One region of the Agromyces cerinus genome, then DNA from elsewhere that is predicted to be linked to it. Evidence: riboswitches for the same ligand, from Rfam matches in the RefSeq annotation. Region 1 holds a riboswitch; the other holds the start of a gene.
What was found. A riboswitch is a leader RNA that binds a small molecule or an ion and turns the genes downstream of it on or off. The one in region 1 is predicted to bind thiamine pyrophosphate.
Positions count from the first base shown of each region.

Region 2: linked by a shared signal. The riboswitch ahead of JOE59_RS05035 (ECF transporter S component) and the one ahead of thiM (hydroxyethylthiazole kinase) in region 1 are both predicted to bind thiamine pyrophosphate.

Region 1 is NZ_JAFBCT010000001.1:24,738-30,250, reverse strand. It holds gene JOE59_RS19020 (fibronectin type III domain-containing protein) at 1-2,014, shown strand, start outside; TPP riboswitch at 2,097-2,209, shown strand; gene thiM (hydroxyethylthiazole kinase) at 2,200-3,072, shown strand; gene thiE (thiamine phosphate synthase) at 3,069-3,731, shown strand; gene JOE59_RS00115 (bifunctional hydroxymethylpyrimidine kinase/phosphomethylpyrimidine kinase) at 3,728-5,293, shown strand; gene JOE59_RS00110 (MFS transporter) at 5,290-5,513, shown strand, end outside.
Region 2 is NZ_JAFBCT010000001.1:1,117,435-1,122,947, forward strand. It holds gene JOE59_RS05020 (alpha-L-fucosidase) at 1-279, shown strand, start outside; gene JOE59_RS05025 (DNA polymerase IV) at 382-1,647, shown strand; gene JOE59_RS05030 (hypothetical protein) at 1,712-2,044, shown strand; TPP riboswitch at 2,131-2,240, shown strand; gene JOE59_RS05035 (ECF transporter S component) at 2,280-2,915, shown strand; gene JOE59_RS05040 (ABC transporter ATP-binding protein) at 2,917-4,407, shown strand; gene JOE59_RS05045 (energy-coupling factor transporter transmembrane component T family protein) at 4,404-5,192, shown strand; gene JOE59_RS18695 (AAA family ATPase) at 5,189-5,513, shown strand, end outside.

The DNA.
Region 1 (5,513 bases):
CGGCGGTGTCGCGGCGGCCCCGGCCTCCGCAGCACCCGAGAGCCCGACCGATACCGTCGACTACTTCGCCGACGCCTACGAAGGGCTCGGCACCGGCAGCGTCTACGAGACCGTCACGTTCGAGCGGTTCGAATACCTGCTCGGCCAGGAGGGCCGGTTCGCGTTCCTCATCGGCGGGCCGGAAGACGCCCAGACGGCCGCGACCATCGGCCCCATCAACGACGTCGCGAAGGCCGCGGGCGTCGACCGCATCTACAACTTCGACCCGCGCCTCGACGGCGACCGTCTCGACATCCGCACGACGACGAACGCCGACGTCGCCCCGCTCTGGGCACGACTCGTGACCAACGCCCTCGGCAAGGACACGCAGACTCCGTTCGACGGCACCGACGACCCGACGCTCTTCGTCTACGACTCGGCGCACCTCGCGGGCGGCGCCGAAGACCGCATCGTCTCGGCGATCACCACTCCGGTGACCGCCGCGCAGCTCGCCGACCCGGCCGCGCTCGCCGCCTTCAAGGCGGAGGTCGCCGCCGTGCTCGGCACGGCGGCTGACCTCGACACGAGCGACCAGTTCACGTTCACCGAGCAGGTCGTGAACGCCAAGCACGCCTCGGCCTACGGCGGCCGCGACGTCTACGGCGGCGCGACGGTGCTGGGCGACGCCGACGCCGACTGGCGCGTGCAGACGATCACCTACCCCGAGCTCGTGAACCTGCTCGAGAGCGACGGCGACTACGTGCTGCTCTTCGGCGGCACGTGGTGCCACAACACCCGCGCCGTGCTGAAGGAGGTCAACCGGCAGGCCGTGGCGAACGACGTCGCGAAGGTCTACTTCTTCGACCTGCGCCTCGACGGCAACTCGGGCAACGACCTGCACATCCGCGACACCGGCTCGGAGTTCGCGGACTTCTACGGCGACCTCGTCACGAAGTACCTGCCGAACCTCGTGACCCAGTACGTGCCCGGAGTCTCGGGCCAGGTCGACTACTTCCCGGGCGGCGACACCTCGAAGGCGCTCGCCACGGCGAAGAAGCTGCAGGTGCCGTACCTGCTCGAGTACGACCGCTCGCGCACCGTCGGCGGCGAGCCCGCGCCGATCGCACAGCAGTGGATCCACGCCAACGCCGACGGCACCTACAAGGAGTACATGACCGAGTGGTGGTACGTGAACGACCTGCCCGGGCGGTACGCCGACCGGCCCGACCCCGCCGGTCTCGCCGCACAGCTCGCGTTCGCCGATGAGGCGATCGCCGCCCTCGGCACCTTCTTCGATGCGCTGCCGTACGACCCCGAGGTCGTCGCCACCGCGCCGGCCACCCCCGAGGCGCCCGGCGCCACGGTCGCCGGCACCGACGTGACCGTCTCGTGGGCGGCACCCGCCGACGGCGGCTCGCCCATCACGGAGTACCTCGTCTCGCTGAACGGCGCCGCCCCGGTCTCGGTGCCCGCCGGCACGACGACGCGCACCTTCACCGGGCTCGCCGCCGGCGAGTACACGGCGACCGTCGCCGCACGGAACACGGTCGGCACGTCTGCGGCATCCGCTGCCTCGACCGCCGTGACCGTGGTGGCGGCACCCGCCGTCGACCCGACGACGGTGAAGGGCACGGTCACGGTGACCGGCGACCTCGTGCCGGGCGGCCGCATCACGGTCGTCGGCGAGAGCCTGGCGCCGGGCACCGACGGCTTCGCGGTCGAGCTCCACTCGACGCCGCAGACGCTCGGCTCGGCGACGACGAACAGCGACGGCGGGTTCACCTTCACGGGAACCATCCCGGCTGCGACGCCCGCAGGCGCGCACACGATCGTCGTCACGATCGACGGCGTCGAGGTCGCGAACTCGTCGATCACGGTCGCCGCGGCCGGCTCCGGCGAGGAGACGACGAGCGCGGGGCTCGCGTCCACGGGCGCCCCGCTCGTCGACGTGCTCGGATGGCTCGCGCTCGCCCTGCTCGCCGCGGGCGGCGCGGCGTACGGGATCGTGCGGGTACGGGCTCGACGCGTGAGCTGACGACCGCACGAACCGATCGGGGGTGGATGCCATGCGGCATCCGCCCCCGTTCTCGTTGCCGTCGTCGACCACTAGGCTCGACCGCAGTGACACGGGGTGCCGTGCGCCGCTTCACCCGAAGCGGGCATGGCTGAGAACACACCCGTCGAACCTGATCTAGTTCGAACTAGCGAAGGGATGTCGCGTTGAGCGATCGTCTGTCCATCGACCCTGCCCGGCACTCCGCCGAACTGCTGAACCTCGTTCGCGAGGCGACGCCGCTCGTGCAGTGCATCACCAACAAGGTCGTCACGAACGTGACGGCCAACACCCTGCTCGCGCTCGGCGCAGCGCCCGCGATGGTCGACATCCGCGGCGAGTCCGGCGTCTTCGCGGGCATCGCCTCGGGGCTCCTCGTGAACCTCGGCACCCCCACCGAGGAGCAGCGCGACGCCGCACGCGAGGCGGTGCCCGCGGCGAACGCGGCCGGCACGCCCTGGGTGCTCGACCCGGTCGCGGTCGGCAGCCTGCCCGTGCGCACGGCGCTCGCGCACGAACTGCTCGTGCTCCGCCCCACCGTGATCCGCGGCAACGCGAGCGAGGTCATCGCCCTCACCGGAGCCGGCAGCGGCGGCCGCGGGGTCGACGCCTCCGATTCCACCGATTCGGCAGCGGATGCCGCGGCTCACCTCGCTGCAGCGCACGACTCGGTCGTGGCAGTGTCGGGCCCGGTCGATCTCATCACCGACGGCCGCCGCATCGCCCGCGTGGCGAACGGCGACCCCCTGCTCACGCTCGTGACGGGCGGCGGCTGCGCGCTCGGGGCCGTCACCGCGGCGTTCCTCGCCGTCGCCGATGACCCGTTCGCGGGCGCCGTCGCGGCGACGCTCGTCTACACGGTCGCCGCCGAGATCGCAGCCGCCGCACCCGGAGGAGTGGGCACCGTCGGCCCCGGCACGTTCGCACCCCGATTCCTCGACGCACTCGCGCAGCTCACGGCCGAACAGGTCGTCGAGCGCGCCCGCGTGCGCGTCTCGGTCGTCGACGCGAGCGGCGTCGCCGCGCTGGTGCGCTCGTGAGCGCGCGCACAGCCCTCGACCTCTCGACCTACCTCGTCACCGATGCCGCGCTCTGCGGCGAGCGCGGTGTCGTCTCGGTCGTGGCCGAGGCCGTCGCGGGCGGCGTGCGCGTGGTGCAGGTGCGCGACAAGAGCACCGAGGCATCCGCTCTGCTCGCCCAGCTCGAAGCGCTCGCGGAGGTCATCGACGGGAGGGCGGTGCTGCTCGTGAACGACCGCCTCGACCTCGCGATCGCAGCACGGGCGAGCGGCCTGCCGGTCGACGGCGTGCACCTCGGCCAGGGAGACGCTGCCGCGGCCATCGCCCGTGACCGGCTCGGCCCCGACGCCGTCGTCGGCCTCACGGCGAACACGCCCGCCCACCTCGAGGCACTGCGCCGGATGCCCCGCGGCACCGTCGACTACCTCGGCGTCGGCGTCATCCGGCCGACATCGACGAAGCCCGACCATCCGCCGGCCCTCGGCATCGACGGCTTCGCCCGATTCGCCGCAGAGACGGAGCTGCCGTGCGTCGCGATCGGCGGCATCACGGCGTCCGACATCGCGCCGCTCCGCGAGGCCGGCGCCGCCGGTGCGGCACTCGTGTCGGCGATCTGCGCGGCCGACGACCCACGAGCCGTGGCCCGAGATCTCGCGAACCGATGGGAGGCGGCGCGATGACCGCTCGAGTGCTGAGCATCGCCGGCAGCGACCCCTCGGGCGGCGCCGGCATCCAGGCCGACCTGAAGTCGATCTCCGCGGTCGGGGGCTACGGCATGGCTGCGATCACGGCCCTCACCGCGCAGAACACCCGCGGTGTGCGCGACGTGCACGTGCCGCCCGCGAGCTTCCTCGCGGCGCAGCTCGATGCGATCTCCGACGACATCACGATCGACGCCGTGAAGCTCGGCATGCTCGCGAACGCCGAGGTCATCCGCACGGTCGCCGACTGGCTCGAGCGCACCCGTCCGCCCGTCGTCGTGCTCGACCCCGTCATGGTCGCGACGAGCGGCGACCGCCTGCTCGACGCCGACGCCGAAGCGGCGATGCGCGAGCTGCTGCCGCTCGCCGACCTCGTCACCCCGAACCTCGGCGAGCTCGCGGTCCTCGCGGGCTCCGGCGACGGGCCACCGGTCGTGGCGGAGACCTGGGCCGAGGCGATCGCGCAGGCCGAGAGCGTCTCGGCGCGGTACGGGGTGCGGGTGCTCGCGAAGGGCGGCCACCTCGCCGACGATGTCGCGCCCGACGCGCTCGTCGACGCAGGCACCGCGACGATCGTCGACTTCGGCGGCGATCGCATCGCCACCACGGCGACGCACGGCACCGGTTGCTCGCTCTCGGCCGCGATCGCGACCCTCGCCGCCGAGCACGGCGACTGGTCGGCCGCGATCGCCGAGGCACGCCGCTGGCTGCGCGAATCGCTGCGGCACGGCGAGGCGCTCGGGGTCGGCGGCGGGCACGGCCCCATCAACCACTTCGCCGGTCTCTGGGCGCGCGGCGGCACCCGCACCGCGCCGATTCCGGCCGAGGTCGAGGCCGAATGGTGGGCCGGCATCGCCGATGTGCGGCACGAGATCGACGAACTCCCGTTCATCCGCAGCCTCGCCGACGGTTCGCTCGAGCGCGAACCGTTCCTCGGCTACCTCGCCCAGGATGCGCTCTACCTCCGCGACTACGCTCGCGTGCTCGCGGAGGCCGCGAGGCTGGCACCGGATGCCCCGGCGCAGGCGTTCTGGGCGAACTCCGCGCACGGCTCGATCGTCGGCGAGCTCGAGCTGCACGAGAGCTGGCTCGGCCCGGCGGCCGGGCGCAGCGCACTCGACGGGGCGGGCGAGAGTCCGGTCGCCGAGCCCGACGGCGCCACGACCGCGTACCTCGACCACCTGCTCGCGACGGCGGCGCGCGGCGACTACGCCGTGCTCGTCGCGGCGCTGCTGCCGTGCTTCTGGATCTACACCGACCTCGGCGAGCGCCTCGCCGCCGGCGAGTTCGGGGCGCAGGCACTCGATCCGGAGCATCCGTACGCCTCATGGCTCGCGACCTACGCCGACCCGGCGTTCGCGATCGCGACCCGGGAGGCGATCGCGATCGTCACCTCGGCCGCATCGCACGCGACACCGGCGATCCGTGAGCGGATGCACCGGGCGTTCGTCGCCTCGGCACGGCACGAACTGGCGTTCTTCGCGGCTCCGCTCGCGGCGGGCTCGGTGGCCGGGGCGACGGCCGGGGCGGTGACCGCGTGAGCCCTGCAGCGACGGCACTCGAGAACGCGCCCGTCGATGGCACCTCCGCCGACTCGGCCCGAAGCCGCCGGGCCGTCACCGCGGCGGCCTTCGGCACCGTGCTCGAGTGGTACGACTTCTTCCTCTACGGCACGGCCGCGGCGCTCGTCTTCCCGACGCTGTTCTTCCCCGCCGACGATCCGCTCACGAGCCTGCTGCTCTCGTTCGCGGTGTTCGCGAC
Region 2 (5,513 bases), 1.1 Mb from region 1:
GTGACGGGTCTCTCGAGCGTCGAGCTGTTCAACCGCACGGACTGCTGCACCGCGCGGAACACCGACTACTACCTGTTCATCTCGGATGAGCCGTTCGACACCTCGCTGACCCCGGAGGAGCAAGCGGCGGTGCCTGGCGTGTGGTCGCACCACGAGACCGGGCAGATGGCGGCGCCGACCACCGTTGCCACGCCGGTCGACGGGCGCTACGTGATGGTGCAGCTGGCGGGCACCAACTACCTGGGCCTGCCGGAAGTCGCGGTCTACCCCACGAAGTAGGCGATCCCCCCGAGCGCCCCCGCGCGAGCAGCACGGCTCGAGCGGGGGCGCCCGGCGCCGACCTGGTCCGACGATGACGGCGGCAGCGGATAGGGTCGCAGCATGAGCAAGCAGGACGGCTCGTCGCGCCAAGTGACCACCGGTCCGGTCGACGACTCGGCGACACCGATCCTGCACGTCGACATGGACGCCTTCTTCGTCTCCGTCGAGCTGTTGAAGCGGCCAGACCTCCGAGGCAAGCCCGTGCTGGTCGGCGGCACTGCGGGGCGCGGCGTCGTCTCCGCCGCGAGCTACGAGGCACGCAGGTACGGCGTCAACTCGGCCATGCCCATGTCCATCGCCCTGCAGCGCTGCCCGAACGCGATCGTGCTGCGCGGCGACTACGCGAGCTACACCGAGTACTCGCGCCGCGTCATGCAGATCTTCGAAGAGGTCACGCCGCTGGTCGAGAAGCTCTCGATCGACGAGGCGTTCCTCGACGTCTCCGGCGCCCGGCGCCTCCACGGCAGCCCGGCCGAGATCGCGTGGGGCCTGCGCAGGCGCGTGCGCGACGAGACCGGCCTCACCTGCTCGGTCGGCGTCGCGGCGACGAAGTTCGTGGCGAAGGTCGCCTCGAGCCGGGCGAAACCCGACGGCATGCTCGTCGTGCCGGCCGACCGCACCCTCGAGTTCCTCCATCCATTGCCGGTCTCCGCGCTCTGGGGGGTCGGCAAGGTCACCGAGGAGTCGCTCACCCGCATCGGACTGCGCACGGTCGGCGACGTGGCCGCCATGCCCGCCGACGCGCTCGCACGGGCGCTCGGGCCCGCACTCGCAGCGAAGCTCGCTCACCTGTCGATGGGCGTCGATGCGCGCGACGTCGTCACCGGGCGCGAGGAGAAGAGCATCGGGCACGAGGTCACCTTCGGGTACGACCTCACCGACCTCGACCAGTTGCGGCGCGAGCTGCTGCGACTCTCCGACGATGTCGCAGTGCGGCTCCGCCGTGCCGGGGTCGTCGGGCGCACGGTCGTGCTGAAGCTGCGCTACGGCGACTTCCGCACGGTCACCCGATCACGCACCCTGGGGGAGCCGACCGACGTCGCGAGACGCATCTACGACGAGGCATCCGCTGCGCTCGGCGAGCTCGCCGGAGACGGGGCCCGCATCCGCCTCATCGGCGTGCGGGCGGAACAGCTCCGGACCTCGGGCAGCGGGGCGATGCTGTGGGACCCAGACGAAGAGTGGCGCGAGGCCGAGCGCACGATCGACGAGGTGACAGCGCGGTTCGGTCGCGGAGTCGTGCGGCCCGCCTCGCTCGTGAAGCGCGCAGCCGACCGGGTCGAATCGTCGCGTCGCAACGAACCCGGCGCCGGCGACGTTCGCTGAATCCCGGTGCCGGCGAATCTCGCAAGGGGTGGTTCGGGAGCGAGCGCGCCGGTAGCGTTGACACATGGCTGAACTCGTTCTGGACCTCGCTGAGACCGTCGCCGGCGTCGGCGTGAAGACCTCCTACGGAGACCCCGTCGACATCGACGGCACCACGCTCGTGCCCGTGGCGCTCGGGTACTACGGCTTCGGCGCCGGCAGCGGCTCCGACGGTGCGGGCGACGAGGCCGGTGGTGGTGGCGGCGGCGGACTCTCCATTCCGCTCGGCGCATACGTCGGGCGCTCGGGCGATGTGCGTTTCGAACCGAACCTCATCGGGCTGCTGCTCGTCGCCACTCCGCTCGTGTGGGTCACCGGCAAGGCGCTGCGAATGGTGATCCGCGCGCTCAAGCGCTGACCGCGACCGGGATCGCGGTCAGCCGTCGTTGGTGCGTGCCGGTGTGACCACGGCGACGTCGCTGCCCGCGCCATCGGCGTATACTCGTGCTCGAACACGGGAGTCCGGTGAGCCGGGCTGAGAGGAAGGTTCTCAACCTTCGACCGTCGAACCTGATCTGGGTCATGCCAGCGCAGGGAGGCCAATCACATCTCAATTTCCCGTGCCTCTTTCCACGAATCGAAAGGGCACGACAGTGCACACTGCAGCATCAGAAACCAGCAGCCCCTCCACGCCCCGCAAGACGCGCGATCTGCGCTGGCGGGTCGTCGATATCGTCGTCGCCAGCGTCATCGGCGTTGCGACCGGGCTGCTCTTCCTCTTCTGGAACAACATCGGCTACGCGTGGTTCAGCGCGGCCGATGCGCTCACGCCGGGGCTCGGCGGCATCGCCGTCGGCATCTGGCTCATCGGCGGCGTGCTCGGCGGGTTGATCATCCGCAAGCCGGGTGCGGCGCTCTTCGTCGAGCTGCTCGCGGCGATCGTCTCGGCGCTCGTCGGCAACCAGTGGGGCATCGAGACGATCTACTCCGGTCTGGCGCAGGGTCTCGGTGCCGAACTGGTGTTCGCGATCTTCGCGTACCGCCGATTCGGGCTCCTGACCGCGATGCTCGCGGGTGCTGCTGCCGGCGCCGCGGCATGGACGCTCGAGCTCTTCACCTCGGGCAACCTCGCGAAGTCGGCGGAGTTCCTCGGCCTCTACTTCGCGACCGTCGTCATCTCGGGCGCACTGCTCGCCGGGCTGCTCGGTTGGCTCATCGTGCGCGGTCTCGCCGCGACGGGGGCGCTCAATCGCTTCGCCGCCGGTCAAGACGTGGCCCAGCGGGTCTGACGTGTCGCGCGAAACCGGTGCCACCCGGCCCGCGCGCGTGGAGGCGCGCGGGTGGGGGTGGCGGCACGCCGGGCGCAAGCGATCTGCGCTCGACGGCATCGACCTCGTCATCGCCGCGGGGGAGCGGGTGCTGCTGCTCGGGCCATCGGGGTCGGGTAAGTCGACGCTCCTGCATGCACTCGCCGGAGTACACGGCGGGGCTGAAGAGGGCGAGGAGACCGGCTCGCTGCTCATCGACGGCGAGTGGCCCGGAGCCGTGCGCGGGCGGGCGAGTCTCGTGCTGCAGGATCCCGACTCGCAGGTGATCCTCGCGAGGGTCGGCGACGATGTGGCGTTCGGCTGCGAGAACCTCGGCGTTCCGCGTGACGAGATCTGGCCGCGCGTGCGTCGTGCCCTCGACGAGGTCGGCCTCGACCTCCCACTCGACCACTCCACGAGCGTCCTCTCCGGCGGCCAGAAGCAGCGTCTCGCGCTGGCGGGCGCCCTCGCGATGGGCCCAGGCCTGCTGCTGCTCGACGAGCCGACGGCGAACCTCGACCCCGCAGGCGTCCACGAGGTGCGGCAGGCGGTCGCTCGTACGCTCGATCGAACCGGCGCGACCTTCGTCGTCGTCGAGCATCGCGTCGACGTCTGGATCGACCTCGTGACGCGTGTCGTCGTGCTCGGTCGCGACGGGCGGCTCATCGCCGACGGCGAGCCGCAGCACGTCATCTCGACGCAGCGCGACGCCCTGCTCGCCGCAGGGGTGTGGGTGCCGGGCGTGCGACCAGCGGTTTCCGCCGCGCGGCCCGCGCCCGCGGCATCCGTCGTCGATCTCGATGCCGTCGAACTTGCGATCGGCCGCCGCAGCGACGCCGTCGTGCGCAGCGGCCTCTCGCTCGCCTTGCCGCGTGGCGCCTCGACAGTGCTCACGGGGCCGAACGGTGCCGGCAAGTCGACGCTCGCGCTCACCATGGGCGGCCTGCTGGCGCCGCTCGGCGGCAGAGTGCGCGCCTCGATCGAGCTCGCCGCCGGGCTCAAGACGGATCCGATCCGCTGGCGGTCGCGCGAGCTCCTCACCCGCATCGGCACCGTCTTCCAGGAGCCCGAGCATCAGTTCGTGGCGTCGACGGTGCAGCGCGAACTCGAGGTCGCGCCGCGCGCGCTCGGTCTCGACGCAGCGACCACGGCTCGACGCACCCGCGAGGTGCTCGAACGACTGGGGCTCGACCGACTCGCCGAGGCGAACCCGTTCACTCTCTCGGGCGGTGAGCAGCGACGTCTCACGGTCGGGTGCGCGCTCGTCGCGCAGCCCGGCGTCGTCATCCTCGACGAGCCCACCTTCGGGCAGGACCGCCTGACCTGGATCGAACTCGTGACGCTGCTCCGCACGCTCGTCGACGACGGCACGACGCTGCTCTCGGTCAGCCACGACGCCGCCTACCTCGACGCACTCGGCGACCAGCACCTCGACCTCGGCAGCGACGCGCTGCGCATGGAGGCGGCGGCATGACCACGACCATGACCACGACGACCCCGCGACTGCACCTCGTCGACCGCGTGAACCCCGTGAGCCGCCTCGCCGCGGCGATGCTGCTCACGACGCCCCTGCTGCTCACCGTCGACTGGGTGAGCGCCTCCGTCGCTCTCGGCATACAGCTCGTGCTCTTCGCGATCGCGGGGGTGACGCCGAAGGTCCTCGTCTCGCGAGGATGGCCGATCCTCATCGCCGCGCCCATCGCCGGTCTCAGCATGCTGCTCTACGGCCAGCCGGAGGGCACCGAGTACTGGTCGTTCTGGCTCGCCCGCATCACCGACGGATCGATCGAACTCGCCGTCGCCGTCACCGTGCGCGTGCTCGCGATCGGACTGCCCGCGGTTCTGCTGTTCATGAACGTCGATCCGACCGAGCTGGCCGACGGCCTCGCGCAGATCGCGAGGCTCCCGAGCCGTTTCGTACTCGGCGCCCTGGCGGGCGCGCGACTCGTCGGCCTCTTCATCGAGGATTGGCGGGCGATGGCGCTGTCGCGGCGTGCGCGCGGCATCGGCGATCACGGCGTGATCCGGCGGTTCGCGACCATGGCGTTCGCCTTGCTCGTGCTCGCGATCCGGCGCGGCAGCAAGCTCGCCACGGCGATGGAGGCTCGCGGTTTCGGCTCCGACCACCCACGCACCTGGGCGCGCGAATCGCGGGTCGGCTGGCCGGATGCCGCGCTGCTCTGCATCGCCGCAGGCATCGCGGTGCTCGCGATCGGCTGCGCCGTCTGGGCGGGCACCTACCACGCGGTGTGGGCGTGAGCGCGAGCGCGTCGGGCGGCGTGGCCGCGGGCACCCCCGCGGCATCCGCAGTGCGCCTCGTGCTCGAGCATTGCCGCGCTGCGGGCGCGCAGGTCGTGGCCGTCGACGGGCCGAGCGGTTCGGGCAAGAGCACCCTCGCCGATGCGCTCGTGCGGGCCTGGCCGGGTCGGGCGCCCGAGCTCGTGCGCCTCGACGACGTCTACCCGGGCTGGACCGGCCTCGAGCGCGCCGGTGCCGAGGTGGTGCGCGAACTCGTCGCCCGCCGTGCCCGCGGTGCGGTCGGCACCTGGCGGACGTGGGATTGGGCGGCCGGTCGCGTCG